One region of the Streptomyces sp. NPDC047981 genome, then DNA from elsewhere that is predicted to be linked to it. Evidence: riboswitches for the same ligand, from Rfam matches in the RefSeq annotation. Region 1 holds a riboswitch; each other region holds the start of a gene.

Region 1 (9,989 bases):
CCACCACTCCGGCAGCATCGCGAGCGCCTCGTCGCCGAACGGGTTGACCCCCGGTCCGGCGACCAGCGAGTGGCCGACGAGCACGTGCAGGCACTTGACCCGGTCCGGCATGCCGCCGGCGCTCGGGAAGCCCTCCAGGACCTCGATGGCGTCACGGCGGGCGATGTAGTCCTCGTGCGCGGCCCGGTAGGCGGCGGCCAGCTCCGGGTCGGTGGCGAGGCGGGCCTGCATCTCCTTCATGACCCCGTTGGCCTCCAGGGTGCCGATGGCGGAGGCGGCCCGGGGGCAGGTCAGGTAGTACGTGGTGGGGAACGGGGTGCCGTCCGGGAGCCGCGGCGCGGTCTCGACGACGTCCGGGTTGCCGCAGGGGCAGCGGTGCGCGATGGCGCGCAACCCCCGGGGCGGGCGACCGAGCTGGGCCTCGAACGCGGCGACGTCCGCCTCGGTCGGCTCGGTGCGGGCGGTCTGCGGAGGGGGCGTGTCCATGCTGCGTCTTGTCTTCTCGTCGTCGGGTGCGGTCGGGCGGTCAGTGGTCCATCATCGCGCGTCGCCGGGTCAGCGGCCCGCGTCGGCGCGGTCGACGCCGTCCCAGAGGTCGGAGTACCAGGGCTGCTCGGCCTCGCCCTGCTCGCTGCGGCGGTCGCGCTCGGCCTCGGGGTCGTTCACGGTGAAGCCGGTCTCGCCGGGCATCACGTAGTGCAGGTGCTCGCGGGCGAGCCTGCGCACGTACGCGGGGTCCTGGAGCCGGGCCTTCTCGTCCCGCAGCTCCTCCACGCGCGCGGCGGCCTCGGCGGCCTGGCGCTCCTGCTCGGCGATCTCGCCGCGCTGGGAGACGTACTGCCGCATCGGGTACGCGAGGGCGACGACCAGCGAGCAGACGACCAGGGCGAGGAAGGCCGCGCGGCCGGTGAGCCGGGAGCGGCGGGCCTGGCGGCGGGTCTGGGAGCGGTACACGCGGGCGGCGGTCTGCTCACCGAGCAGCCGGATCCTGGTCGCGGTCGAGAACCGGTCCCGGGCCATGTGCGCGCCTCCCCTTCAGAACGGACGTCCCCGCACACGGTACGGGACCGGGTGCGGGGACGTACGTAACCGAGGGTGACTCGGGGTGCTCAGGAGCTGCGATCAGCCCTTGAAGCGCGGGAACGCGCTGCGGCCGGCGTAGACCGCCGCGTCGTCGAGGATCTCCTCGATGCGCAGGAGCTGGTTGTACTTGGCGACGCGCTCGGAGCGGGCCGGGGCGCCGGTCTTGATCTGGCCGCAGTTGGTGGCGACGGCGAGGTCGGCGATGGTGACGTCCTCGGTCTCACCGGAGCGGTGGGACATCATGCACTTGAAGCCGTTGCGCTGGGCCAGCTCGACGGCGTCCAGGGTCTCGGTCAGCGAACCGATCTGGTTGACCTTGACGAGCAGCGCGTTGGCGGCGCCGTCCTCGATGCCGCGGGCCAGGCGCTCCGGGTTGGTGACGAACAGGTCGTCGCCGACGATCTGGACCTTGGTGCCCAGCTTGTCCGTGAGGACCTTCCAGCCGGCCCAGTCGTCCTCGAACAGCGGGTCCTCGATGGAGACCAGCGGGTACGCGGAGACCAGCTCCTCGTAGTACTCGGTCATCTCGGCGGCCGAGCGGGACTTGCCCTCGAACTCGTACGAGCCGTCCTTGTAGAACTCGGACGCGGCGACGTCGAGCGCCAGCGCGATGTCCTTGCCCGGGACGTAGCCGGCCTGCTTGATGGCCTCCAGGATGAGGTCGAGCGCCTCGCGGTTGGAGTCCAGGTTCGGGGCGAAGCCGCCCTCGTCGCCGAGGCCGGTGGACAGGCCCTTGGTCTTCAGGACGGACTTGAGGGTGTGGTAGACCTCGGTGCCCCAGCGCAGGGCCTCGGAGAAGGACTCCGCGCCGATCGGCGCGATCATGAACTCCTGGATGTCCACGTTGGAGTCGGCGTGCGAGCCGCCGTTCAGGATGTTCATCATCGGAACGGGCAGCAGGTGCGCGTTCGGGCCGCCGAGGTAGCGGAAGAGCGGGAGGTCGGAGGCCTCGGACGCGGCGTGCGCGACGGCGAGGGAGACGCCGAGGATGGCGTTGGCGCCGAGGGAGGCCTTGTTGTCGGTGGCGTCCAGGTCGAACATGGCCTGGTCGATGAGGCGCTGCTCGGTGGCGTCGTAGCCGACGAGCTCCGGGCCGATCTGCTCGATCACGGCGAGGACGGCCTTCTCGACGCCCTTGCCCTGGTAGCGGTTCTTGTCTCCGTCACGGAGCTCAATGGCCTCGAACGCACCGGTGGAGGCACCGGACGGAACGGCAGCACGGCCGGTGCTGCCGTCGTCGAGGCCGACCTCGACCTCGACCGTGGGGTTGCCTCGGGAGTCCAGGATTTCCCGGGCTACGACGACGTCGATGGACGGCACGAGCATCTCCTTCTGGGATGTGACGCTAGATGTGACGCTTGCGGTGCAGGGTCGCTTTGGCCTTGCGACAAGAGCCTAACCGGCTCGGAGGCTCCGGCCAGCCGGGCGCCCGCCCCCTGGGACGAAAAAGGACCCAAGGGCACGCATCTCGGGCCAAAGGGCCCCGAATCTACTCGGCGGTAACCCCTGACAACGCGGAACCCCGGTCCGCAGCGCACGGGGGAAGGACGCTGCGGACCGGGGTGGTCACCGCGGGAGGGTCGTGGGGCGCGCGTGAGCCGCCGGACTCACGCGGGCCGCCGGGCTCACTTCAGGTGGAGCTGCTGGCCCGGGTAGATCAGGTCGGCGTCCTCGACGACGTCCTTGTTGAGCTCGAAGAGCTTGGCCCAGCCGCCCTTGACGTCGTGGGCGGCGGCGATCGTGCTCAGGGTGTCGCCGGCGACGACCTTGTACTCGCCGTCGCCCTTCTTGACCTTCTTGCCGGTCGGGGTGGTGACGGTCTTCTTGGACTCGGCCTTCTTGGCCGGGGCCTTCGGGGCGGTCCGCTGCTCGCTGCGGGTCGTCGGCTGCTCGGCCTGACGCTCCTGCTGCGGCGCGCTCTCCGCGACGACGCCGGGGGTGGCGGACGAGAGGCCGACGCCACAGCTCGGCCAGGCGCCCTTGCCCTGGCCCGCGAGGACCTTCTCGGCGATGGCGATCTGCTGCGACTTCGAGGCCTGGTCGGCGCTCGAGGCGTACGCGGTGCCACCGAAGGCGGCCCACGTGGAGTTGGAGAACTGCAGGCCGCCGTAGTAGCCGTTGCCGGTGTTGATGGACCAGTTGCCGCCGGACTCGCACTGGGCGACCTTGTCCCACTCGGAGACGGTGGCGGCCGAGGCGGTGCCGGCGCCCATCAGGGGGGCGGCGACGGCGACACCGGCGACACCGGCGAGGGCGACGGCGCGGGTGGCCTTGGAGGGACGACGGTGTTTGCCCTTGGCGGAAAACAGCATGGGACTTCTCCTCACCGACGCCTGCGAGGTGAGCTGTCGGGTTCGGGCCGATGTGGATTGCCCGGCCGCGCGACCTTGCGCGCGGCTTCACCCCAAGCCGGTCCTTCGGCCGTCTGTCTCAACGGCCGGGAACGGCACTTACCTTGGGTCCCCCGCTCCTGCCTACGGCGCTTGACGCGACGACTGTTCCCATCGGCCGACGGCAGGATTCGGCGTTTCGGTCGACGGGGCCCGCGGTGGCGAGCGGTCACGACCGTAGACACAGACCCGGGGGAAGTTCAAAGACGTCCATGGGGGACAAATCCCCCCTACTTGCCTCGGGACAAAGGGCGTTTACGCAGGTGAGAGATGACGGAAGGGGAGTTCACGGACGAGACACGCCAGTTGAGGCGAAGAGACCCATGTCTCACTTGCACAGAACCGGACATTCAGCCCCGAACTACCCCTGCGGCGCATCCGCCCCCGCAGCCTTGTCCGCAGCCTTGTCCGGCGTCAGATCGAGGCTCTGGCCAGGGATGATGAGGTCCGGGTCGGCACCCACGACCGTGCGGTTGGCGTCGTACAGGGCGCCCCAGCCGCCGGGAAGTTCGTTCCGCTGGGCGATCTCGGTGAGGTTGTCGCCGGGCTTGACGGTGTATTCGCCGATAGCGTCGGTGATGTCCTCAGCGGGCGTGTTGTCCGTACTGTCCGGGTTCGCACCGCTCTCGACGGAACCGTCCGTCGTCGGCGTGTCAGAAGGCAGGGCGTGGCGGCCCTTTTCGCGGTCCGTGTCCGCATTGCCCGTCTCCTCCGGTGCCGCGTCGCCCCGGTGCTTGCCGTTGCCCGGAGCGGACGGGGTGCCGGAGGTCTCGGGCGCCGCGGGGGACGTCTCGGGCGTGGTGGAGGTCTCGGGGGTGGCCGTGGACGGCGTGGAGACCTCGGAGGAGGGGGTGGAGGACTCGTCCGAGGGGGCCGCGGACTGCGCGGAGCCCGACGGGAGGCCGGAGGTGCGGTCGGACTCGGGGAGCGGGCCCGTGGGCTCGGACGGCTTGACGGCCGGTCCGGGGTCGACGTCCGGCTTGGCGCCGTCGTTGGTCAGGCCGGCGATCGGCGCGCAGGTGGCCCACTGGTTGTCGCCCGCGGCAAGGGCCTTTTCGGCCACCGCGATCTGCTGGGCGCGGCTGGCGAGGTCGGCGCTCGTCGCGTACGCGAGACCGCCGTGGCGCTCCCAGCCCTCCTGGGAGAACTGGAGTCCGCCGTAGAGCCCGTTGCCGAAGTGCGCGCTCCACTGGCCGCCCGAGGAGCACTCCGCGACCCGGTCCCAGGTCGCCGCGTCGGCGGCGGAGGCGGAGCCCGCCGCCAGGAGGGGCAGCGCGAGGGCCGATCCCGTCACGCCTGCGGCGACGACGATGGCGGGGGCCTGGCGGGGTCTGCGGTGTCGACCGTTCCCGGAGCGCATGCGGGCTGCCTTCCGTGTGACTGCTGAGGTGACGGTGAACGTAGCGGCATTCGAACGTCAGTCACAAGTCGATGCAGCGGAGATCACGTAAAAGTCACAGTCTTGACGGAGCGTCACTTCACAACTGGGGCAAACTCCACCGGAAGGGTGCGCAAGCCGCGCATGATGAGTCCTCCGCGCCACCGCAGTTCGTCCGGATCGGCGCCAAGTCGCAGGTCCGGAAGGCGAGTCAGCAGCGTCGCGAGGGCGATCTGCCCTTCGAGCCGGGCGAGCGGCGCGCCGATGCAGTAGTGGATGCCGTGCCCGTAGCCGAGATGCTGGTTGTCGCGCCGGGCCAGATCGAGCGTGTCGGGCGCGTCGAAGCGCGCCGGGTCGCGGTCGGCGGCCGCGAGGACGACCAGGACCGGGTCGCCCGCCGGGATCTCCTGGCCGCCGATCGTCAGCGGCTCCATGGCGTACCGCCAGGTCGCCAGCTCCACCGGCCCGTCGTAGCGCAACAGCTCCTCGACACCGGTCTCCAGGAGCCCCCGCTCGCCCGCGGCGAGCGAGGCCTGCAGGCGCTCACGCTGACCGGGGTTGCGGAGCAGGGCGTAGACCCCGTTGCCGACCAGGTTGACGGTGGTCTCGAAGCCGGCGAAGAGCAGGATGAACGCCATGGCGGCGGCCTCGTTCTCGGTGAGGTGCTCGCCGTGGTCGGAGGCCTTGATGAGCCCCGAGATCAGGTCGTCGCCGGGATCGAGCCGCTTGCGGTGGATCAGCTCCGCGAGATAGCCGCGCATCTTCTTGACCGACCGCGCCACCCCGCCGCGCGGCCCTCCGCCGTGCCGGATCATCATCCCGGCCCAGTCCCGGAAGTCGTCCTGGTCCTCCTCGGGCACACCGAGGAGGTCGCAGATCGCGTAGATGGGCAGAGGGAAAGCGAATTCGTGGATGAGGTCGGCCGAGCCCTTCGCCGCGAAGCCGTCGATCAGCCGGTCCGTCAGCTCCTGCACCCGGGGCGCGAACTCGGCGACCCGGCGCGGGGTGAACGCCTTGGAGACCAGGCGGCGCAGCCGGGTGTGGTCGGGCGGGTCGATGTTGAGCAGGTGCGTCATCAGCTCGGCCTTGCGCTCCCCCGGGATCCCCGTCTTCCCCTTGGCGTGCGCCGGTTCGTCGTGGTGCGCCGGGTTCTTCGAGAGCCGCTGATCGGCAAGCGCTTGCCGGGCGTCCGCGTACCGCGTCACCAGCCAGGCCTCGACCCCGCTGGGCAGCTTGGCCCGGTGCACGGGCGCGTGCTCGCGCAGCCAGGCGTAGGCGGGGTACGGGTCGGTCGCGAACTCCCAGGTGAAGAGCTCGGGGGCGGGGTGCCCGGCGGGCTTGTCGGCGGGGGTCTCGGCAGGGGGCGTGCTCACCCTGCGACGTTACAAGGTCGGCGTCGCGCCGGCCCTCCGGGCGCCCGGTCCCCGAGATGTGATCGTCCTGTGAAGGGTCGTGGCCTAGATTCTCCCGCGTGGATGCCGAGTTGCTCAGAAGCACGTTCGCCGTCGTCGAGAGACGGGCCGAGCATGCCGTCGCCTTCTTCTACTCCCATCTGTTCTGGCACAACCCCGGCGTCCGCGAACTCTTCCCCGAGGACCTGCGGGCCCAGCGCGACCGGCTCTTCGCCGCGCTCGCCCATGTCGTGACCCGCCTGGAGGACCCCGGGCTCGCGGACTACCTCGCCCATCTGGGCCGCGACCACCGCAAGTTCCTGGCCTCCCCCGCGCTCTACGCCGCCGTCGGATCCAGCCTGACCGCCGCGTTCGCGCACGCCGCCGGGACCGCCTGGAGCATCGAGGCGGAGAAGGCCTGGGGCGAGGCGTACGGGCAGGTGGCCGAGCTGATGATGCGGGGCGCCGAGCAGGCCGAGGCGGAGGGCGAGCCGGCCTGGTGGGACGCCGTCGTCGTCCGGCACGAGCGGCTCGACGAGGACCTGGCGGTGCTCACGGTGAAGCCGCGCAGGCCCTTCGCGTACCGGCCGGGGCAGTACGTCGGGGTCAGCTCGCTGCGGGTGCCCCGGGTGTGGCGGACCTACTCCCTGGCGAACGCGGGGCGGCCGGACGGCACGGTGGACCTGCACGTGAGCCGGATACCGGGCGGGGCGATGAGCACGGCGCTCGTCGAGACGGTGCGGGTGGGCGAGCCGCTCCGGCTGAGCGCGCCCGGCGGCGCGCTGACCGCCCGGACCGCGCCGGACGTCCCGCGGACGTACATCGCCGCCGGGACGGGCTGGGCGCCGGTCAAGGCGCTCCTGGAGGAGGTCGCGGCCGGCCCCGAGGGGGTCGAGGCGCGGCTCTTCCTGGTCGCCCGGGCGAAGGAGTACCTGTACGGGAAGGGGGACGCGGAGCGGCTGCGGGAGCGGATACCCGGCCTGAAGGTCACCTGCCTGGCGCCTGCGCCGAACCGGCCGCGGGAGCAGGCGACCGAGCGACTGCTGCGGGCGCTGTACGCGTGCGGCAACTGGCACGCGCACGACGTCTACGTGGCGGGCCCGCCCGAGTTATTGGCGGAGACCCTGCCCGCCCTGGACGAGCTGGGCGTCCCCCGCGTCCACCACGACCGCCTCCCGTCGCCCGCGGCGGACGCCCGCCCGCTGGGCACGGCGGAATGGTTCCTGGCCCGCCCGGAGCCGCACTGGCACAACCCGGCGGCCCGGTCGCCCCAGGAACCGTGACCGCGCGCCCGATGCACCCCGCGCGTCGGGTGCGTCCCGCGCGTCGGGTGCGTCGGGTGCGTCGGGTGCGTCCGGTGCGCTCGGTACGTCCCGCGCGCCCGTCGCGCCCGTCGCGCCCGGGAACCTACGGCCGCTCCGCCGCGAGGATCGCGTCGCGGTAGGCGCGGGCCGCCGCGCGGAGGGCGGCTTCCGGGTCGGTGCCCGTCGCCTCCGCCTCGGCCGCCAGGGACAGGAGTTCGTAGCCGATGCCCTCGCCCCTGGGGAGGGGGACGTCCAGGCCGGCCGTGCGGACCCGGCCCGCGAGCTTCGCGGCGAGGGCGAGACCGGGCTGGCCGAGGGGGACGCCGTCGGTGACCGAGTCGCGCTGCTTCTCGATGGCCTTCGTCCGCAGCCAGTGCTCCTTGACCTCCTCCGGCGTCTCGGCCTTCGCGTCGCCGAAGACGTGCGGATGGCGGTGGATCAGCTTCTCGACGATCGTGCCCGCGACGTCGTCCACGGAGAACGGCGCCTCCTCGTCCTCCTCCGCGATCCGCGCGTGGAAGACGACCTGGAGGAGCACGTCGCCGAGCTCCTCGCGCAGCTCGTCCCGGTCGCCGTCCTCGATCGCCTCGACGAGTTCGTACGACTCCTCGATGCCGTACTTGGCGAGCCCCTTGTGCGTCTGGCGCGAGGACCACGGGCACTCGCGCCTGATCCGGTCCATGACCTGCACCAGGTCCAGGAGGCGGGCGCCCGGCAGGTCGTAGGAGCCGGGCAGCAGCTCCAGGTCGGGCATGGTGACGCGGCCCGATCCCGCGAGGCGGGCGAGCCCGTCGGTCAGCGGCCGGTCGCCCTCGCCGCCGGGCAGGACCACCACGGTCCGGCCCCCGGCGCACGCCTCGACCAGCTCCCGCGCGTCCGGGCGGGCGTGCTCGACGGCGACACCGGCCTCGCGGAGGTACGGCAGCTGCGGGTGGTGCTCGTCGGCGCACAGCACCCGGTCGGCGCCGTGCAGCGCCTGCCAGGCGGGCCAGGACAGCAGTCCGGGGGCCACGCGGTGGCTGGCGGTGAGCAGGACGACGCGACCGGGGTCGGCCGGCTGCTCCAGGGGCTCTGCGGGTGATTCGGCGTTCACCCTTCCGACCTTACGTGGCGCCGGAAAGGGCCGGGACACCCGCTACGCGCCCGCCTCCGCGGCGGCCGGGTCCTGGCTGATCTGCCGCAGCCAGGGCGCGGTGAAGGCGCCCAGCTGGATCTTCGTGTCGTCCCACGCGCCGAAGCGCGGGTTCACGTCGATGTCGAGCTCCTCGGACGCGGCCGTGAAGATCCCGAGGAGCTTCTTCTGCCCCTCCGGTGTGTTCGCGATGCCCAGCTTCTCGGCGATCTTGTTCATCAGGACCGTGCGGCGCACGACCCCGTCGATCTGGTCGGGGGCGACGCCCTGCTGCTGGAGCAGCGTCGCGGCGAGCTGTTCCTCGCCGCCGCTCTGCTTCGCGAACTCGGCGCGCGTCTGCTGGATCTCGCCGCGGCTCGCCGTGATCCCGTTGTCCTCGGCGACCTTGTCGACCACCCGGTCGAAGATCATCACGTTGAGCTTCTCGCGGCTGAGGTCGCCGGTGGCCTGGATGAGCTGCGCGGCCTGCGGGGACGCCTCCTGCGCGGTCCGCACGTCCCGCACCTGCGCCTGGAGGCTGGACACCTCGATCCGCTCGCCCCCGACGACGGCCGCCGCCCCTGGGTGGGGCTCACCGCCGCAGGCGGCGAGCAGCGGGGCCGCGGCGAGGAGCGCGGCGGAGACGGAGAGCGCGGTGCGGCGGTGCAATGGAGCCTCCCGGCGTGGGTCGTGCGTCAGTAGAACGACCTTGCGGTGATCGATGGTAGGCAGTCGCCGTGGCCGGGGCCACTACTTCGACGTGACTGTCTCGATCAACGACTCACGCGTTCGGGTGGTGGCGGTGCTTGCGGACCTCGGGCGCGGAACGTCCGCGTTCGTCGCCTTCACCAGGAAGTGGGGCCGCCGCTTCACCTCGTAGTAGATACGGCCGACGTACTCGCCCACGAGCCCCAGCATCACCATCTGGACGCCGGCGAGCGCCGTGACGATCACCAGGAGGGTGACGTAGCCGGGCGTGTCGACGCCGTTGACCAGTGCGTCACCGACGATCCAGGCCGCGTACGCGAGAGCCACGGAGACCAGGACCATGCCCAGGTAGACGGCGGCCCGCAGCGGCTTGTTGTTGAAGGAGAGGAGACCGTCGAGCCCGTAGTTGAGCAGCTTTCCGAAGGTCCATTTCGAGCGGCCCTCCTCACGCACCGCATTCTCGTACTCGAATGTGGTGGTGCGGAATCCGACCCAGGCGAAAAGGCCCTTGGAGAAGCGGTTGTACTCGGTGAGTTCGAGGATCGCGTCGACGGTACGGCGGGAGAGCAGCCGGAAATCGCCGACACCGTCCACCAGTTCCACGTCGACGAGCCGGTTGATCGC
Region 2 (9,989 bases), on a different contig from region 1:
TTCTTCAAGGCGCTCACGTCCGACCCGGACCGGCCCTTCACGCCCCAGCAGTTGCTGGACTACTCCTTCAAGCACCCGGTGAACTTCCAGCCCGGGGCGGAGTTCGAGTACTGCAACACCAATCTGATCCTGCTCGGGCTCGTGGTGGAGAAGGAGGGCGGACTGCCCCTCGACGAGTACATCCAGCGGAACGTCATCGACCCGGCCGGACTGCGGCACACGCTCTTCCCGGTGGGCGCCGAGTTCCCCCGCCCCCACGCCCACGGCTACACCAACCAGACGGCGTCCGGGAAGGTCGAGGACTCCACCGACTGGGACCCCTCCTGGGCCTGGGCGGCGGGCGCCATGATCTCGCAGCTCGGGGACCTGCAGCGTTGGGCGCGCATCCTCGCCACCGGCACGCTCCTCACCCCCGAGACCCAGGCCCAGCGCCTGATCACCCCGCCGTCGGGCATCCCCGGGACCGGGTACGGCCTCGGCATCTTCGACGTCCAGGGCTGGATCGGCCACAACGGCTCGCTGCCCGGCTACGAGTCCCTGGTGGTCTACCTGCCCGAGGCACGGGCCACCATGGTCGTCGTGCTGAACACGGACATCCTGCACGACGGGGTGGAGCCCAGCACGCTCTTCGGGCAGGCGATCACCGAGATCGTGAGCCCCGGCCATGTCTACAACCTCCCCGTGACCCCGAGCCCCAAGACATGAGCCGCGCGGCCCGCCCCTGCAGCTCGGGCCCGCCGGGCGCGCCGCGTCTACCCTGGGTACATGGACGGTGACCTGGTCGGACTGTTCCTCTGCGGCGACGTGATGCTCGGCCGCGGGGTCGACCAGATCCTTCCCCACCCCGGCGACCCGCACCTGCGCGAGCGGTACGTGCACGACGCACGGTCCTATGTGGCGCTCGCGGAGGCGGTGAGCGGCCCGATCCCGCACCGCGTGGACTTCGACTATCCCTGGGGCGTCGCCCTCGACGCCCTGGACGCGGCGGCGCCCGACGTCCGCGTCACCAATCTGGAGACGGCCGTCACCACGAGCGACGAGATCGCCCCCGGCAAGGCCGTGCACTACCGGATGCACCCGGAGAACGTGCCCTGCCTGACCGCCGTCCGCCCCGACGTCTGCGTCCTGGCCAACAACCACGTCCTGGACCACGGCCGCGGCGGCCTCGCCGAGACCCTCGACACGCTGGCCAAGCACGGCGTGCGCACGGTGGGCGCCGGTGAGGACGCCGAGGCCGCGGCCAGGCCCGCGATCGTCGACCTGCCCGGCGGCGGCCGGCTCGTCGCGTACGCCCTGGGCATGGCCTCCAGCGGCATCCCGCGCGACTGGGCCGCCACCGCCCGCCACAGCGGGGTCCACTACGCCGCCGGGCCCACCGCCGCCTCGGCGGCCCGCCTCCTCGCCCGGATCAGGGACACCAAGGCCCCCGGCGACCTGGTCCTGGTCTCCCTCCACTGGGGTTCCAACTGGGGGTACGCGCTCACCGAGAGCGATGTCCACTACGCGCACGCGCTCATCGACGCCGGTGCCGACGTGGTGCACGGCCACTCCTCGCACCACCCCCGGCCGCTGGAGGTCCACCGGGGCAAGCTCGTGCTGCACGGCTGCGGCGACCTGATCAACGACTACGAGGGCATCACCGGCTACGAGCAGTACCGCGACGAGCTGCGGCTGCTGTACCTCGTCTCGGTGCGGCCCGACGACGGCCGGCTCCAGGAGGTGAGGATCATCCCCCTCAGGGCCCGGCGCATGCGGTTGGAACACGCCCCCGGCCGCGACACGCGCTGGCTCCACGACGTACTCGGCCGGACCAGCCGGCCCCACGGCGCGCGGGTCGACCTCGGCGAGGACGGAACCCTCGTCGCACGCCCCGCCTGACGGGCGGCGGCCCCGCACCCGACCGCGCGCACGCTCAGCACCAGGGAGACGAGCGGGTCATGTACTTCACCGATCGCACCGACGCCGGACGGCAGCTCGCCGCAAGCCTGGGGCACCTCAAAGGCCGCGACGTCGTGGTCCTGGGGCTCCCTCGCGGCGGCGTGCCGGTCGCCGAACAGGTCGCCGACGCCCTCGGGGCGCCGCTCGACGTCTGTCTCGTCCGGAAGCTGGGGGTGCCCTACCAGCCGGAGCTCGCGATGGGAGCCATCGGCGAGGGGGACGTACGGGTCCTCAACGACCACGTCCTGGCCGACAGCCGGGTCTCGGCCGGAGACCTCGCCGGCGTGGAGGCGCGCGAGCGCGTCGTGCTCGGGCAGCGCTCCCGCCGCTACCGGGGCGCCCGGCCGGCGGCCCGGCTCGACGGCAGGACCGTGGTGGTCGTCGACGACGGCCTCGCGACGGGCGCCACGGCGGTCGCCGCCTGCCGGGTCGTGCGGGCGCAGGGGGCCGCGCGGATCGTCCTCGCGGTGCCGGTCGCGCCGGCCGACTGGCGGGAGCGGATCGGCCGGGAGGCGGACGAGACCGTCAGCGTCCACGAACCGGCCTTCTTCTACGCGATCGGCCAGTTCTACCAGGACTTCTCGCAGACCCCCGACGAGGAGGTCATCGCCTGCCTGGAGCGCCACCACGCCCGGCAGGACCAGGACGACGGCGACCCGGAGGTGCGCATCCCGGTCGCGGGCGTGGAGGTCGCGGGCCACCTCGTGGTGCCCGCCGGGGCTCCGGGGATCGTGGTCTTCGCCCACGGGAGCGGCAGCAGTCGCCACAGCCCCCGCAACCGGGCCGTCGCGGAGTCCCTGAACAGGGCCGGGCTCGGCACGCTCCTCTTCGACCTCCTGACGGAGGACGAGGCGGCCGACCGGGCCAACGTCTTCGACACCGAACTCCTCGCCGGCCGGCTGGCCCGGGCCACCCGCTGGCTCGCGGGCCGCCCCGGCCTCGACGGGCTGCGGACAGGCTGGTTCGGTGCCAGCACCGGCGCGGCGGCCGCCCTGTGGGCAGCCGCCGACCCGCTGAGCGAGGTCGCCGCCGTGGTCTCCCGGGGCGGCCGCCCGGACCTCGCGGGGCCGCGCCTCGCCCAGGTACGCGCCCCCACCCTGCTGATCGTGGGCGGCAACGACCCGCTCGTCCAGGAGCTGAACGAAGCGGCGAGATCCCGTCTGACCTGCGAGAACCGCCTCGTCGTGGTCCCCGGTGCCGGGCACCTCTTCGAGGAGCCCGGCACCCTGGAACAGGTCGGCGAACTCGCCGCGAGCTGGTTCACCGACCACTTCTAGCGGGGTCGGTGCGCCGTCCCGCGGCCGGTGGGGCTAGTACGGGCCGTTGACGTTGTCGATGGAGCCGTACCGGTCCGCCGCGTAGTTGCAGGCGGCGGTGATGTTGGCGACCGGGTCGTAGAGGTCCATCGAGGTGCCCGGCACGTGGTAGGCGAGGAACGTCGGCTCGATCACCTGGAGCAGGCCCTTGGACGGGGTGCCCTTGGCGGCGTTGGAGTCCCAGTTGTTGATGGCCATCGGGTTGCCGGAGGACTCGCGCATGATGTTGCGCTGGATCCCCTCGTACGTACCGGGGATGCCGTACTTCTGCATGATGTCCAGCGACTCGCGGATCCAGCCGTCGAGGTCGTTGGTGTAGCTCTTCGCGGCCACCGGGGCAGCCTGGGTCGCCTTCGCGGGCGCGGCCTTCGCGGGAGCCGACGCTGCCGGGGCGGTGCGCTGCTGGGAGCGGTCGGCGCGGTCCGTGCTCGTCGTACGCGCCTGCGACGTCGGCTTCGACTTCTTCGGGGCGGCGGCCTTTCCGCGCAGCGTGAGTTCGAGGCCGGGGTGGATGAGTGACGGGTTGTCACCCACGGCCGCGCGATTCGCGCGGTAGAGGGCCTGCCAGCCGCCCTGTACACGCTGCTCGTGCGCGATCACCGAAAGAGAATCTCCGCGGGTGACGGTATAGGTCTTCGCGGCGGAATTCTGCGCGGCCGGAAGGGATTCCGCGATCTTCGCCGGGGCGCTGAGAACGGTCTTCCCTGCGGGGGCGATCGCGGGCGCCGACGCGGGCGCGGCGTGCGCGGTGGCCGTGCCGACGAGGGGCAGGGCCAGGGCGGCACCGCCCGTGCTCGCGAGGGCGAGGCCGCGGGTCAGGGGCCTTCTCTTGGGGCGCCGGTGCTTACCGTGTGCGGGCATGTTGCAGTCCTCTCCGGCGCCTGCGGGGTGAGCTGTCGGGTTCGGGCTGGAGATGCCCGGCCGCGCGTGCGCGACTTCACCCCGAGCCGTGCCGGAAAATCCGGACCGGCGAAATGGTGGGTCCCCCGCTCCTGCCTTCGGGTGAATGAGCGGTCGTGTGCGGACGGTGGCAGGATTCGGCGATCCGTCCGGGTCGAGGTGACCGTAGGCGAGAAATGTCGGCCGAAACAAGACGCCGAATGAACGGGTTATTTCCGGAGGAGTTCGGGGCTTTGTCCGCCGCGCCGAACTTCCTTGCCGGGCAAGGGGAGGGGGCCCGCCGGAAGATCGCCTCGGCGCCGGGGGTGATTCGCCTCACGCGCCCCGCCATAACGGACATGCGGGGAAATTCAGCCTAGTTGAGAAATGGGGCACAAGGGATATGGAATCCCTTGCGCCCTATTTGGGTATTTCGTCGGGCGTGCGGAGGGGGGTGGCCTGCGGGGATCAGCCGGTGATGCTCGGCGCCCCCGTCTCGATGTGGCCGGTGTAGCGGCGCGACCAGGTGCCGTCGATGTCGGCCAGGATCGTGAAGTCGTACCAGCCGTCCTGGTACGCCACGGCGTTGAACCAGTCCTCGCGGGAGGAGTTCGCCGCCACCGTGTACGTCCACGGGCCGTCCGTGCGGTAGGCGTTCGAGCGGATGGTGAAGGTCACCGGTCCGGCCGAGGTGTTGGTCAGCTTGAACCAGATGGCCGTCCTGCCGGTGCCCGACTCGGTCGCGAACCGCGCCGCCACCTCGATCGCCTTCCCGGCCTTGGAGGCGTCGCCGATGAAGCGCCGCAGGAAGCGGTTGGGGCCCATCATCGAGATGTCGTACTTGCCCGAGCCCGATCCGAGGCCGATGTTGAAGTAGTCCGTGGACGTGGCGCCCGGCTCGACCGTGTACTGCCAGGCCGCCGTGTCCCGGTGCTGGTGCGGGTGGATCGTGAAGTGGGCGGGGCGCTTGGCCTGGGTGCCCTGGTTCGTCATCGAGAACCAGGCGAGGATCTTGCCCGCCGCCCCGAACTCGAAGCGGTCGAGGTTTCCGTTGACCTGGTACGGCAGGGCACGCGCCGGACGGGTACCCGACTCCTGCGCGGGCAGGGCGTTGTCCTGCGGTACCGGGTTGGGCAGCGGGGCGCAGGTGTCCTGGCCGATGACCTTGGCCGTGGACGGCAGGCCCGAGGGGACGCCGTACACCGGGCGCGCGAAGTCGAAGACGCCCGTCAGGTCGCCGACCACCTTCCGCCGCCAGGCGCTGATGTTCGGGCAGCCGGCCGGAGTGCCGAGGGCGGCCGTCCAGACCTCCATGAAGCGCAGCACGGAGGTGTGGTCGAAGACCTCGGAGCTGACCCAGCCGCCGCGCGTCCAGGGCGACATCACGAGCATCGGGACCCGGAATCCGAGACCGATCGGCACACCGTCGATGAACTCGCCGGGGGTGCCGGGCGGGGCGACCGGCGGCGGCACGTGGTCGAAGAAGCCGTCGTTCTCGTCGTAGTTGAGGAACAGCACCGTCGAGTCGAAGACCTCGGGGTTCGCGGCCAGCGCGCGGTAGACCAGGTCGACGAAGTGCGCGCCGTCGCCGGGCGGGGCGTACGGGTGCTCGGAGAACGCCTCGCTCGCCACCACCCAGGAGACCTGCGGCAGCGTGCCGGCGACGACGTCGGCGCGGATCGCGGCCGCGATGTCGTCCGGGGTGGACCCGGTGACCTTCGGCACCGACCCCATGCCGCGGTCGTGGAGCGGGTCGCCCGGGCGGGCGTCGGCGAACTTCTTGAAGTACGCGAGGCCGTTGTCGCCGTAGTTGTCCTGGGCGTTCTGGTAGACCTTCCAGCTCACCCCGGCGCGCTGGAGCGCCTCGGCGTACGTCTCCCAGGTCAGCCCGGACTCCTCGCCGCCGTCCTTGCTGGAGGCGTCGATCTTCCCGCTCCACAGGAAGGTGCGGTTGGGGCCCGTGGCGCTGAGCGCCGAGCAGAAGTAGGCGTCGCAGATCGTGTAGTTGTCGGCGAGCGCGTAGTGGAACGGTATGTCGCCGCGGTCCAGGTAGCCGAGGGTGCGGGTGTTGCCGACGCCGGTGACCCAGTTGTCCATCCGGCCCTTGTTCCACGCCGCGTGCTGCGAGGTCCAGCTGTGCGGGAGGTCGCCGTTGCACTGGGCGAGGGTCTCGCCGTCGACACCGCCGGCCGGCGGGGTGGAGCTCAGCTTCCACGGGTACTGGCGGCCGCCCCAGTTGGGCTGGTTGAACGTGCCCCAGCCGCCCGGGATGTTGCCCGCGGCCCGGTCGCCGAAGCCGCGCACGCCGCGCAGCCGGCCGAAGTAGTGGTCGAAGCTGCGGTTCTCCTGCATGAGCACCACGACGTGCTTGACGTCCGTGATGGTCCCGGTCGCGCCCGCTGCGGCGGCCGACGCCGTGCCCGCGGGCAGCGCCGCGCCCGCCGCGAGCCCTGCCCCGATCCCGACGAATCCCCTGCGGCTGATGGGAGTCAATGCCCCGCCTCTCGTGTCACCGCATGCCCCACTGGCACACGGTGGACAGGATGGGGGAGCCGAGGCTAAAGGTATACATCCGCGCGGTAAGTCTTTGGTGAACTTCCGAAGGGCAGCAGGTAGTTGCACTTGATTGGTTCGTACACGAACCAATGCCGTCAGTTTGCGGTTGCTCCTGTGGGGTCCCGCCGCACCATCAACAGCGCGGCGTCGTCCTCCGCGTGCGGGCCGGCGGTGAGGGAGTCGAGGAGGTGGTCGGCCAGCTCCTCCAGATCGTCGGGCCCGCCCGAGAAGGCGGCGGCCAGCCGGGACAGGCCGATGTCGAAGTCCTCGCCCGGCTTCTCGACGAGCCCGTCGGAGTAGAGCAGCAGCGTCTCGCCCGGTGCGAGGACGGTCGTCGTGTACGGATACGGGGCCGTGCCCCACTCGGCGGGCAGGCCCAGCGGCGGGCCGCCGGCGAGCCGCACGCGCTCGACGGACCCGTCGGCGTGGCGCAGCAGCGGCGGCGGATGGCCCGCGTTCGCCACATGGGTCTCGCCCGTGCCGAGCGAGACCCGCAGATACTGGCAGGTGGCGAACCGGTCGCAGTCCAGCTGGGCCAGGAACGCCGAGGCCTTGCCCAGGACGGTCGCGCAGCCGTGGCCCTCCGCCGCGTACGCGGCCATCGCCACCCGCAACTGCCCCATGAGGGCCGCCGCCTCGGTGTCGTGCCCCTGCACGTCACCGATCGCGAGCCCGAGCCCGCCGTCCGGCAGTACCACCGCGTCGTACCAGTCGCCGCCGACCCGCACCCCCTTCCGGGCCGTCCGGTACCGCACCGCGATCCGGCCTCCGGGCGGCCGGGGGATCCGGCGCGGCAGCATGGCGTTCTGCAGGGCGGCGGCGATCTCCTGCGACCGGTCGAGCGGCACCACCCGGTGCACCGCGCGAGCCACCGCCTTGGCCCAGCCGGTCATCAGGGTGTGATCCGCGTAGGAGAAGACCGACCGGTCGTCGTAGAACACGCCCAGCGCGCCGAGCGGCTGCCCCTCGTCCACCAGCGGCAGGAACGCGGCGGCCGTGGCGCGGAAACCGAGCCGGTAGGGCTCCAGATTCGGATAGCGGTCGAGGAAGGCGTGGACGGAGGTGAAGAAGAGCGGGTTGCACGTACGGACGACGTCGTTCAGGGGCAGTGAGTCGGCGAGCCGTGACTTCGAGGGGAAGCCGCTGGTGCCCGGGGAGACCACGGTGCGGATCAGTTGCAGCCGTCCCTGTTCCAGTACGCCCAGGGAGATCCCCCGTGCCCCGAGCGGGCGCAGGCTCACCTCGCTCCCGAGCACCTCGGCGACCTCGTTCACACTCATCGCCCTGGCGAGCGCGAGCGCCCCCTCACCGAGGGCGCGCAGCGGATCCCGCTCCTCCTCGGCCGGCAGCCTCAGCGCGGTGCGGGACAGGTCCAGAGTGGCGTCCCGGATCACCCCCACCACGCGCACCGCCCCGCCGGGGCGCTCGCGCACCAGGGAGCCCCGGGCGTGCGTCCAGCGGGTCCGCCCGTCGTGGAGGCGGACCTGGAAGTAGGCGCTGTACGCGTTCCGGCGGCCGGACAGCAGGTCGGCCGAGAGCCCGGACAGCAGATCCCAGTCCGCCGGCCGGATCCGGGGGCGCAGATCCGCCGTGGAACCGGTGAACTCGGCCGGCAGCAGCCCGAACACCGTCCGGGCCACCGGATCGAGGACCATGCGCCCCGTCGCCGGATCCCAGGCGAAACACCCCACGCGGGTCGCCGCGAGCGCCTCGCCCGGCTCCAGCCGGGGCTCCGTGTCGACCATCCGGGTGGCCGTCAGCGCCGGGCGCGCCGACGGGCGAGGTACATGCCGAGGAGCATTCCGACGAGGAGGGTGACCGTGAGCACGCTCCAGAGCGGCAGCGTGACCGTGGGGATCCACAGCCTGATCGTCACCGACCCGGTGTTCGCGGCGATGAACCAGATCGCCAGGGCCGCGAGGACCAGGAAACCGATGGTACGCAGCCGCATGTCCCGGCCCTTGACCGTGACGGTCGGGGGAGCGTGCGGGGCAGATTCCTTACGGGCCATAGTGCTCATTATCGGACTTTTGGGGCGAGTGTGCTGGTTGCCGGGAGCGGCTTCCCCCGGATGCCCCGCCGCCCGCCAGGAACTAGGCTCCCTGGGCAACGGCAGATGTCCGCCCACGCCGAGTGCGAGGCACGATGGCAGAGCGTGAGGAGTCCCCGGTCGAGAACGGCCGGGAAGACGGCACGGGCGCGGCGGACCGACCGGCTCCGGACGGGCTGCCGGGCTCGGGAGGCATACCGGGTCCGGGCGCCCGCGAGCGGCGTGGCGCCGTCGCCGTCCTCGACGAGCGCGGCGTCGTCGTCACCTGGAGCAGGGCCGCCGAGCGGCTCCTCGGCGTGGACCGCTCCCTGATCGTGGGCCGCCCCGTGACCGATCTGCTCACCGAGGTCGTAGTCGAGGACCTCTCCGAGGGCGTGACGGTCGGCCCGGTGCTCGACGGGGGCGAGGCCGTCCCCGGGCGGTGGGGCCTGTGGCCCGCCGGACCGCTCCCCGGAGGCATCCGCTCCGGGGTCCTGGAGGCCGTCTTCACCCAGTCACCGGTCGGCCTGCACGTGGTCGACGCCGATCTGCGGGTGCTCCGGGTCAACTCGGCGGCCGTCGGCATGCGGGGCATCCCCGAGCGGGAGATCGTCGGCCGGCCGTTCACCCAGGTCTACGAACGCTTCACCCCGCTGCCCGTCGAGGGAACCCTGCGCCAGGTCCTCACCTCCGGCGTCCCGGTCTTCGACCGCCGCGTCTCGGGCTACCCGCGCGTCGACCCCCTGCGCGAACACATCTTCTCCGTCTCCATCTTCCGCCTCGAGGACGACGCCGGACGCCCCCTCGGCCTCGTCGCCTCCGCCGTCGACGTCACGGCCCGCGAGCGCGCCCGCGACCGGCTCGCGGTCCTGCACCTGGTGCACGAGCGGATGGGCCTCCTCCTGGACCCCGTGCGGTGCGCCCGGGAACTGGCCCGGGCCGCCGTACCGATCCTGGCCGACGTCGCCACGGTCGCCCTCACCGCCCCACCGCTCCACGGCCCCGACGCCGACCGGTCCCGGACGCCCGACGAGACCCTGCGCTGTGTGGCCGTCTGGCCGCCGAACGCCGACGCGGCACCGGAGGTGGGCACCGAGGTCGCCCCCGACGGCCGGAGCGGAGGCGGGCCGTACATCGAGCCACAGTCCGCGGGCGGGCCCACCCTCGTGGCCCCGATCATGCTGCGCGGCGCCCTCCTCGGCGTCGCCCGCTTCTCCCGGCCGGCCCGGCCCGACCCGTTCGAGGGCGACGACCTGCACCTCGCGGCCGAC
Region 3 (9,989 bases), on a different contig from region 1:
ACGGTCTCCCTCGGCAACGGCTGCCTGTGCTGTGCCGTCGACGCCAGCGAACTGGACGAGTACCTGGAGGTGCTCACCCGCCCCGAGACCCGTCTCGACGTGATCGTCATCGAGGCGAGCGGTCTTGCCGAGCCCCAGGAGCTGGTGCGGATGGTGCTCGCCAGCGAGAACGAGCGGGTCGTGTACGGCGGGCTCGTGCAGGTCGTCGACGCCGCCGAGTTCGCGCGGACGCGGGCCACGCACCCCGAGACCGACCGGCACCTGGCCCTCGCCGACCTCGTCGTCGTCAACAAGGCCGACCGGGTGAGCGAGGCGGAACTCGCCTCCGTGCACGAGGCCGTCGCCGGGCTCGCCGGGCGCGCGGCCGTGGTCCGCGCCGCGCACGGCCGGGTCGACCCGGAACTCCTCTTCGACCGGGTCGTGCCCGAGGGCGAGATCGAGGGCCAGATGTCGATCGAGGACCTGCTGTACGGGGACGACGACGCGCACGACCATCCGCACGCCGCCTACGAGACCCTTTCCCTGTCCTCCGGCACCGCGCTCCACCCGCGCCGGCTCATGGAGTTCCTCGACTCGCGGCCCGAGGGCCTCTACCGCATCAAGGGCTTCCTCGACTTCGGCGCCGCCGACCCCGCCAACCGCTACGCCGTGCACGCCGTCGGCAGGTTCCTGCGCTTCTACCCCGAGCCGTGGACGGCCGGGCAGGAGCGGCTCACCGAACTCGTCCTCATCGGCTCCGGCATCGACGCCGGCGCTCTGCGCAAGGCCCTCGACGGCTGCCGTGTGAACGGCCCGCAGGACGCCCCCGACGAGCACAGCATGTGGGGCGTCCTGCGGTACGTACAGGAGAACGATCCGGACGAGCCGGGCGACGCGGCCCAGGCCCTCTAGCTCGCCGGGCCCGCCACCACCGTGACCGGCTTCGGCAGCGGGGTGCCCGAGCCGTCGCGGCGCGGGTCGACCTCGGGCAGCTCCACCGGCATGCCGTTGTCCTGTGCGGCGTAGGCCGGGGTCGCGCCCGCCCAGGCCAGGATCAGCACGTCCTCGCCCTTCAGGAACCGCTGGCAGCGCACACCACCGGTCGCCCTGCCCTTGCGGGGGTACTGGTCGAACGGGGTCAGCTTCGCCGACGTACCGGCACCGGAGTCCAGCGTGCCCGTGGAGCCCGCGACCGTGAAGACCACCGCGTCCACGGCCGGGTCCACCGCCGTGAACGAGAGCACCTCGGCGCCGTCCGCCAGCTTGATGCCCGCCATGCCGCCCGCCGGCCGGCCCTGGGGCCGTACCTGCGAGGCCTGGTAGCGCAGCAGCTGGGCGTCCGAGGTGACGAAGACCAGGTCCTCCTCGCCCGTCCGCAGCTCGGTCGCGCCGACGATCCGGTCACCCTCCTTGAGGGTGATGACCTCGAGCTCGTCCTTGTTCGCCGGATAGTCCGGGACCACGCGCTTGACCACGCCCTGCAGCGTGCCGAGCGCCAGGCCCGGCGAGGACTCGTCGAGCGTGGTCAGGCAGACCACCGTCTCGTCGTCCTCCAGGGTCAGGAACTCGGCCAGGGGCGCCCCGCCCGCCAGGTTCGGCGCGGCGGCCGTGTCCGGCAGCTGGGGCAGGTCGATCACGGCGAGCCGCAGCAGCCGGCCGGCCGAGGTCACCGCGCCGACGTCGCCGCGCTGTGTCGCCGGGACCGCCGAGACGATCACGTCGTGCTTCGCCCGCTTGGCGTCCTCGCCGGGAGCCGGAACCTCCGCCGTCGCCGTACGCGCCAGCAGGCCCGTGGAGGACAGCAGCACCCGGCAGGGGTCGTCGGCGACCTGCAGGGACACGGCCGCGACCGGGGCGCCCGCCGACTCCAGCAGGACCGTCCGCCGGTCGGTGCCGAACTTCTTCGCCACCGCCGCCAGTTCGGCGGAGACCAGCTTGCGCAGCTCGTTGTCGGACTCCAGGATCCCGGTCAGCTCGTCGATCTCGCCGTTGAGCCGGTCGCGCTCGGTCTCCAGCTCGATCCGGTCGAACTTGGTCAGCCGGCGCAGCGGGGTGTCGAGGATGTACTGCGTCTGGACCTCGCTCAGCGAGAAGCGCTCGATCAGCCGCTCCTTCGCCTGCGCCGAGTTCTCGCTGGAGCGGATGAGGCGGATGACCTCGTCGATGTCGAGCAGCGCGACGAGCAGGCCCTCGACCAGGTGCAGCCGGTCGCGCTTCTTGCCCCGGCGGAACTCGGAGCGCCGGCGCACGACGTTGAAGCGGTGGTCGAGGTAGACCTCCAGGAGCTCCTTGAGGCCCAGCGTGAGCGGCTGGCCGTCGACCAGCGCCACGTTGTTGATGCCGAAGGACTCCTCCATCGGCGTCAGCTTGTAGAGCTGCTCCAGGACCGCCTCCGGCACGAAGCCGTTCTTGACCTCGATGACCAGGCGCAGGCCGTGGCTGCGGTCGGTGAGGTCCTTGACGTCGGCGATGCCCTGGAGCTTCTTGGAGCCGACCAGGTCCTTGATCTTGGAGATGACCTTCTCGGGGCCGACCGTGAAGGGCAGCTCGGTGACGACGATGCCCTTCCGTCGCGCCGTCACGTTCTCCACGGTCGTGGTGGCGCGGATCTTGAACGTGCCGCGGCCGTTCTCGTACGCGTCCTTGATGCCGGACAGGCCGACGATCCGGCCGCCGGTGGGCAGGTCGGGGCCGGGCACGAAGCGCATGAGCGCCTCGAGGTCCGCGTTCGGATGGCGGATCAGGTGCCGGGCGGCCGCGATGACCTCGCCCAGATTGTGCGGGGGCATGTTCGTCGCCATGCCGACGGCGATCCCGGAGGCGCCGTTGACCAGCAGGTTCGGGTACGCGGCGGGCAGCGCGACCGGCTCCTGCTCCTGGCCGTCGTAGTTCGGGGTGAAGTCGACGGTGTCCTCGTCGATGGACTCCGTCATCATCAGCGCGGCGGCGGCCATCTTCGACTCGGTGTACCGCATGGCGGCCGGCGGGTCGTCGTTGCCGAGCGAGCCGAAGTTGCCGTGGCCGTCGACCAGCGGGAGGCGCATGGAGAACGGCTGGGCCATGCGCACCATCGCGTCGTAGATCGACGCGTCGCCGTGCGGGTGCAGCTTGCCCATGACCTCGCCGACGACACGGGCGCACTTCACATAGCCGCGCTCGGGGCGGAGCCCCATCTCGTTCATCTGGTACACGATGCGGCGCTGCACCGGCTTCATGCCGTCGCGGGCGTCCGGCAGCGCGCGGGAGTAGATCACCGAGTACGCGTACTCGAGGAAGGAGCCCTGCATCTCGTCGACGACGTCGATGTCGAGGATCCTCTCCTCGAACGCGTCGTCCGGCGGCGGTGTCTTCGTGCTGCGGCGGGCCATCGCGGCTGCGGCTCCTTCACCAACAAGGTTGATCTGACGCGGACCATTGTGGACCGTCCCACCGACAACGTGGACCGCGACCCGGGTACGACGGCCCGTCGGCCGCCCGCGAGCCCCCGCGACCCGGAAGCGTGAGGCCCCCGCGACCCGGCGTCGCGAGCCCCCACGACCCGGCGTCGCGAGGCCCCCGCGACCCGGAAGAGGGACGCGGGGAAGCTGTGGGAACTTCGCGAGGTGTCGGTGCGCTTGCATAGGGTGGCAGGACTTTTCCATATCGCGATCGAAGGGACGTACATGCCCATGGGTCACACGGCCACGGCAGAGGCCGGCTCCGGCGGCCTGACAGCGACCGAGCACCGGCTGGCCAACGGCCTGCGTGTGGTGCTCTCCGAGGACCACCTGACCCCGGTCGCCGCGGTGTGCCTCTGGTACGACGTCGGCTCCCGCCACGAGGTCGCGGGCCGCACCGGCCTCGCCCACCTCTTCGAGCACCTGATGTTCCAGGGCTCCCAGCAGGTCAAGGGCAACGGCCACTTCGAGCTGGTGCAGGGTGCCGGCGGCTCGCTCAACGGCACGACGAGCTTCGAGCGCACCAACTACTTCGAGACCATGCCCACGCACCAGCTGGAGCTCGCGCTCTGGCTGGAGGCCGACCGCATGGGCTCCCTGCTCGCCGCCCTGGACGACGAGTCCATGGAGAACCAGCGGGACGTCGTCAAGAACGAGCGCCGTCAGCGGTACGACAACGTGCCCTACGGCACGGCCTTCGAGAAGCTGACCGCCCTCGCCTACCCCGGCGGCCACCCGTACCACCACACCCCGATCGGCTCCATGGCCGACCTGGACGCGGCGACGCTGGAGGACGCGCGGACCTTCTTCCGTACGTACTACGCGCCGAACAACGCGGTCCTGTCGGTCGTCGGCGACATCGACCCGGCGCAGACGCTGGCCTGGATCGAGAAGTACTTCGGCTCCATCCCGTCCCACGACGGCAAGCTGCCCCCGCGCGACGGCACCCTGCCCGACACCATCGGGGAGCAGCTGCGCGAGGTCGTCGAGGAGGAGGTCCCGGCCCGTGCGCTGATGGCGGCCTACCGCCTCCCGCACGACGGCACGCGCGCGTGCGACGCCGCGGACCTCGCCCTCACCGTCCTCGGTGGTGGCGAGTCCTCACGGCTCCACAACCGCCTTGTGCGCCGCGACCGCACGGCCGTGGCCGCGGGCTTCGGCCTGCTGCGCCTGGCCGGCGCGCCCTCGCTGGGCTGGCTGGACGTCAAGACCTCCGGCGGCGTCGAGGTGCCCGAGATCGAGGCGGCCGTCGACGAGGAGCTGGCCCGCTTCGCCGCCGAGGGCCCGACGCCCGAGGAGATGGAGCGCGCCCAGGCCCAGTTGGAGCGCGAGTGGCTGGACCGGCTCGGCACGGTCGCGGGCCGCGCCGACGAACTGTGCCGCTTCGCGGTCCTGTTCGGCGACCCGCAGCTCGCCCTGACGGCCGTCAACCGGGTCCTGGACGTCACCGCCGAGGAGGTGCGGGAGGTCGCCGCCGCCCGACTGCGCCCGGACAACCGCGCGGTGCTGGTCTACGAACCCGTCGGCGACGACCAGAGCGACGACGAGCAGAGCGACAGCGACGAGGAAGAGGGAGCGGACCAGTGACCGACGCTGCCGCGTCTTTGACGAGCATGACGTTCCATCCGCAGCCCCAGCCGGGCGCGGCCAAGCCCTGGGCCTTCCCCGCCCCCGACCGCGGCGCGCTGGACAACGGCATGACCGTCCTGCGCTGCCACCGCCCCGGCCAGCAGGTCGTGGCCGTCGAGATCTTCTTCGACGCCCCGCTGGAGGCCGAGCCCGCGGGTCTCGACGGCGTCGCCACGATCATGGCCCGTGCCCTCTCCGAGGGCACCGACCAGCACACCGCCGAGGAGTTCGCCGCCGAGCTGGAGCGCTGCGGTGCCACGCTCGACGCGCACGCGGACCACCCGGGCGTACGGGTCTCCCTGGAGGTTCCCGTCTCCCGGCTCCCCAAGGCGCTCGGGCTGCTCTCCGAGGCCCTGATCGCGCCGGCGTTCCTCGAGACCGAGGTCGAGCGCCTGGTGCGCAACAGGCTCGACGAGATCCCGCACGAGACGGCCAACCCGGCCCGCCGGGCGGCCAAGCAGCTCTCCAAGGAGCTCTTCCCGGCCGAGTCCCGCATGTCCCGGCCGCGCCAGGGCACCGAGGAGACGGTGACGGCCATCGACGCCGCCGCCGTCCGTGCCTTCTTCCAGAAGCACCTGCGGCCCTCCACGGCCACCGCCGTGGTCGTCGGCGACCTGACCGACGTGGACCTGGACAAGGTCCTCGCCGAGTCGCTCGGCGCCTGGACGGGGGACAGCGCGGAGCCCCGGCCCATGCCGCCGATCACGGCCGACGACACCGGCCGTGTGGTCATCGTCGACCGGCCGGGCGCCGTCCAGACGCAGCTCCTGATCGGCCGCGTCGGCGCCGACCGGCACGACCGCGTCTGGCCGGCCCAGGTCCTCGGCACGTACTGCCTCGGCGGCACGCTCACCTCCCGCCTGGACCGCGTCCTGCGCGAGGAGAAGGGCTACACCTACGGCGTCCGCGCCTTCGGTCAGGTCCTGCGCTCCGACGGCGCGGGCCACGGCGCCTCGATGCTCGCCATCAGCGGCTCCGTGGACACCCCCAACACCGTCCCGGCACTTGACGACCTGTGGAAGGTGCTGCGCACCCTCGCCGCCGAGGGTCTGACGGACGCCGAGCGCGACGTGGCCGTGCAGAACCTGGTGGGCGTGGCACCGCTCAAGTACGAGACCGCGGCCTCCGTCGCGGCGACCCTCGCCGACCAGGTCGAGCAGCACCTCCCGGACGACTTCCAGGCGCAGTTGTACGCGCGCCTGGCCGAGACCGGCACGGTCGAGGCGACGGCCGCCGTCGTCAACGCCTTCCCGGTGGACCGGCTCGTCACCGTCCTGGTGGGCGACGCGGCCGAGATCGAGGAGCCCGTACGGGCCCTCGGCATCGGTGAAGTCACCGTCGTCACCGGCTGATCGAGCGGCGGTGCGCCGCTGTCGACGCCCCGCCTCGGCAGCTCCGCGCCGCCGTCGGAACGGAGCGACCGGAGGGCCCCGACGTCACGTTACGTCGGGGTCCTCCGCTATGTCCGTATTGGTGGGGAGGGTGTTCGTATGTCCTGTGGCATGTCTTACAAACTGGCGTGTCTGTTTGGTGATTGAAAGACGGTCCGCATAGCGTCGGTCCGGCTGTTCGCCAGTTGCACCCGCCGCGCCCGCGGCATCGGACAGTCATCGCCGAGTCCCCGTCAGGCGCGAGCCTGGGGAGCCGGGGACCCACACGAAGTCCCTGGGGTGAATCGGACGCCTTCGCATCCGTGCGGAGGGGCCCGTAGGAGACCTTCCTGCTCCGAACCCGTCAGCTAACCCGGTAGGCGAGAAGGAAGGAAAGGATCAGCCACTTCATGGCGTTCACCCGTGCCACCGGGAAGCATCGTGGTCCGAGCCGACTGGCGCGCCGCCGCGCGGGCGTCGCCGGAGTCGCGACCCTCGCGACCGCCGGTGTCATCGGCACCCTGGCCTCCCCGGCGTTCGCCGCCGACACGGAAGCCCCCTCCCTTGAGGACACCGGCCTGACCCAGGTCGTCGCCGCCGACAACGCCCTCGCCGACAAGATCGACGCCCAGGCCGCCGCGCAGGAGCGCGAGGCAGCCGAGGCCGAGGCCAAGCGCGTCGCCGAGGCCCGCGCCAAGGCGGAGGCCAAGCGCAAGGCCGAGGCCCGCGCCAAGGAGATCCGCGAGGCCAAGGAGCGCGCCGCCCGCGAGGCCGAGCGCAAGCGCCTGAACTCCTTCCAGCTCCCCGTGGCCGGTTCGTACGTCTCGACCGGCTACAAGACCGGTGGCTCCCTCTGGTCCTCCGGCAGCCACTCCGGCGTCGACTTCCACGCCGCGTACGGCACCAAGGTCGTCTCCGTCGGCTCCGGCACCGTCGTCGAGGCCGGCTGGGGCGGCGCGTACGGCAACAACATCGTGATCCGGATGAACGACGGCACGTACACCCAGTACGGGCACCTCTCGGCCATCAGCGTCTCCGTCGGCCAGTCCGTCACCCCGGGCCAGCAGATAGGCATCTCGGGCTCGACCGGCAACTCGACCGGTCCGCACCTCCACTTCGAGGCCCGCACCACCGCCGAGTACGGCTCGGACATCAACCCGGTCGCGTACCTCCGCGCCCGCGGCGTGAACGTCTGACCGGACGTTCCCCCGACCCGCACCGCACGTCAGAAAAGCCCCGGCTCGTACTGAGCCGGGGCTTTTCGCTGACCAAAAGATATCCATGATTCCCGAGGAGCCGTCGGAAATACCGCCCTGCTGCAATAGAGTCGCCGGACAACCGGTTTCGCGCGTATTAAGGCGGAGGTCGATCATGCGCATTCCCGCGCACTCGGTGTGCACGGCGATCCGGGACGACATCGTCACCGGCGTCTTCGAGCGCGGCAGCCGGCTGACCGAGGAGCAGCTGGCCCGTCGGTACGGAGTCTCCCGCGTCCCGGTCCGCGAGGCGCTGCGCACCCTGGAGTCCGAGGGCTTCGTGATCACCCGCCGACACGCGGGCGCCCAGGTGGCCGAGCCCACCGAGCAGGAGGCGGCCGACCTCCTGGACATGCGCTCGCTCCTCGAACCGCTCGGCGCGGCCCGGGCCGCGCAGCGCCGCACCGAGGCCCACCTCAAGGTGCTGCGGGGCCTGGTCAGACTGGGGCAGGAGCGGGCCAGGCGAGGCCAGGGGGACGACCTGCGCTCACTCGGCGGCTGGTTCCACGAGACCCTGGCCCAGGCCTCGGGCAGCCCCGCGCTCACCGCCCTGCTCACCCAGCTGCGCCACAAGATCGCCTGGATGTATGCCGTCGAGGCCCCCGCCCAGCCGGTCGAGGCCTGGGCGGAGCACGGCGCGATCGTGGACGCGGTGGCGCGCGGAGATGCCGAACGGGCCCGGGCGCTGACCGCGCTGCACGCCGAGCGCTCCCTGCTGCTGCACCGGCTGAAGCGCCCGGACCGGCCCCCGCGCGGGCGTGTGAGGACTTCGCAACATGTCGTCAACACCGCGAGCGGTCGGAATTAACGAACGGGCCGTATACAAAGAGAGGGGAATTCGAGGGGCTTTTTCGTGCTGCCCGGAGACGGCGGAATTCGGCGCGGATTTTGATGGCGTTCGCCCGCCGCTCCGGAGAAAAGGGAATGAAAGAAGCCGCACCCGCCGGCGTCGCGGCGTGTGCGGCTTCCCGTGAATGCGGCCGGACCCTCGGTCCGGCCGGGCATCCGTCAGACGGTCTCGGGGAGCTCCTCGAGCCCCTCGGCAACCAGCTTCGCCAGACGGTCGAGCGCGGCCTCGGCGCCGTCGGCGTCCGAAGCGAGCACGATCTCCTCGCCGCCCTGCGCGCCCAGACCGAGCACCGCGAGCATCGACGCGGCGTTCACCGGGTTGCCATCGGCCTTGGCGATCGTCACGGGGACGCCGGAGGCCGTGGCGGCACGGACGAAGATGGAGGCGGGGCGGGCGTGCAGGCCCTCGGCCCAACCGACGTTGACGCGGCGCTCAGCCATGGTGTTGCCCTTCAAGTCTCAAGCGGGTTGTCTAGACCAGTCTCTCACGGGTTGCGGGATGCTCGTCGCCGACCTTCGACCCCTGTCGGGGGGCCGTACGGTCCTCCCTACCTTGCATGGTGCACAAGCGCCACGCGACCGGTGCCCGTGTCGGACCCCGGCCGTACGCTTGCCCCATGCAGAGCGCGTCGGAACGGCCGGAGCAAGCGGAACACGACTACCCCGACCACTGGGAAGCGGACGTGGTCCTCCGCGACGGCGGCACGGCGCGCATCCGGCCCATCACCGCCGACGACGCCGACCGGCTGGTCAGCTTCTACGAGCAGGTCTCGGACGAGTCGAAGTACTACCGCTTCTTCGCGCCCTACCCCAGGCTCTCCGCCAAGGACGTGCACCGCTTCACCCACCACGACTTCGTGGACCGGGTGGGCCTCGCGGCGACGGTCGGCGGCGAGTTCATCGCCACCGTGCGGTACGACCGGATCGACGACCGCGGCATGCCCGCCTCCGCGCCGGCCGACGAGGCCGAGGTCGCCTTCCTCGTCCAGGACGCCCACCAGGGTCGCGGCGTGGCCTCCGCCCTGCTCGAACACATCGCGGCCGTGGCGCGCGAGCGGGACATCCGGCGGTTCGCCGCCGAGGTGCTGCCCGCCAACACCAAGATGATCAAAGTCTTCACGGACGCCGGCTACACCCAGAAGCGGAGCTTCGAGGACGGTTCCGTACGGCTCCACCTCGACCTGGAACCCACCGACCGCTCGCTCGCCGTGCAGCGCGCGCGGGAACAGCGGGCGGAGGCCCGCTCGGTGCAGCGCCTCCTCACCCCCGGCTCGGTCGCCGTCGTCGGAGCCGGCCGCACCCCCGGCGGGGTCGGCCGGACGGTCCTGCGCAACCTCCTCGACGGCGGCTTCACCGGACGGACGTACGCGGTGAACCGCGCGCTCACCGAGGAGCCCGGCACGATCGACGGAGTGCCGGCCTTCCGTTCCCTCGGGGACATCGGCGAACCGGTGGACCTCGCGATCCTG

The links. Region 1 has a riboswitch for cyclic di-AMP ahead of AB0E14_RS15900 (transglycosylase family protein). Riboswitches for the same ligand answer to the same signal wherever they lie in the genome.
Positions count from the first base shown of each region.
Region 2: another riboswitch for cyclic di-AMP. It lies ahead of AB0E14_RS30665 (LysM peptidoglycan-binding domain-containing protein); the one in region 1 lies ahead of AB0E14_RS15900 (transglycosylase family protein).
Region 3: another riboswitch for cyclic di-AMP. It lies ahead of AB0E14_RS24830 (M23 family metallopeptidase); the one in region 1 lies ahead of AB0E14_RS15900 (transglycosylase family protein).

Region 1 is NZ_JBEZNQ010000022.1:88,370-98,358, forward strand. Features, by position in the region: gene AB0E14_RS15885 (DUF501 domain-containing protein) at 1-486, opposite strand, end outside; gene AB0E14_RS15890 (septum formation initiator family protein) at 556-1,020, opposite strand; gene eno (phosphopyruvate hydratase) at 1,123-2,409, opposite strand; gene AB0E14_RS15900 (transglycosylase family protein) at 2,709-3,395, opposite strand; cyclic di-AMP (ydaO/yuaA leader) riboswitch at 3,399-3,575, opposite strand; gene AB0E14_RS15905 (transglycosylase family protein) at 3,835-4,833, opposite strand; gene AB0E14_RS15910 (cytochrome P450) at 4,947-6,224, opposite strand; gene AB0E14_RS15915 (globin domain-containing protein) at 6,323-7,525, shown strand; gene AB0E14_RS15920 (nucleoside triphosphate pyrophosphohydrolase) at 7,650-8,639, opposite strand; gene AB0E14_RS15925 (SurA N-terminal domain-containing protein) at 8,682-9,326, opposite strand; gene AB0E14_RS15930 (glycosyltransferase family 2 protein) at 9,408-9,989, opposite strand, start outside.
Region 2 is NZ_JBEZNQ010000069.1:18,687-28,675, forward strand. Features, by position in the region: gene AB0E14_RS30650 (serine hydrolase domain-containing protein) at 1-705, shown strand, start outside; gene AB0E14_RS30655 (CapA family protein) at 766-1,878, shown strand; gene AB0E14_RS30660 (phosphoribosyltransferase family protein) at 1,938-3,215, shown strand; gene AB0E14_RS30665 (LysM peptidoglycan-binding domain-containing protein) at 3,249-4,115, opposite strand; cyclic di-AMP (ydaO/yuaA leader) riboswitch at 4,120-4,277, opposite strand; gene AB0E14_RS30670 (phosphocholine-specific phospholipase C) at 4,602-6,626, opposite strand; gene AB0E14_RS30675 (SpoIIE family protein phosphatase) at 6,785-8,434, opposite strand; gene AB0E14_RS30680 (LapA family protein) at 8,446-8,700, opposite strand; gene AB0E14_RS30685 (PAS domain-containing protein) at 8,835-9,989, shown strand, end outside.
Region 3 is NZ_JBEZNQ010000045.1:788-10,776, reverse strand. Features, by position in the region: gene AB0E14_RS24850 (GTP-binding protein) at 1-891, shown strand, start outside; gene AB0E14_RS24845 (DNA topoisomerase IV subunit A) at 888-3,347, opposite strand; gene AB0E14_RS24840 (pitrilysin family protein) at 3,642-5,003, shown strand; gene AB0E14_RS24835 (pitrilysin family protein) at 5,030-6,397, shown strand; cyclic di-AMP (ydaO/yuaA leader) riboswitch at 6,647-6,813, shown strand; gene AB0E14_RS24830 (M23 family metallopeptidase) at 6,826-7,611, shown strand; gene AB0E14_RS24825 (GntR family transcriptional regulator) at 7,787-8,479, shown strand; gene AB0E14_RS24820 (HPr family phosphocarrier protein) at 8,680-8,961, opposite strand; partial or broken gene AB0E14_RS24815 (GNAT family N-acetyltransferase) at 9,138-9,989, shown strand, end outside.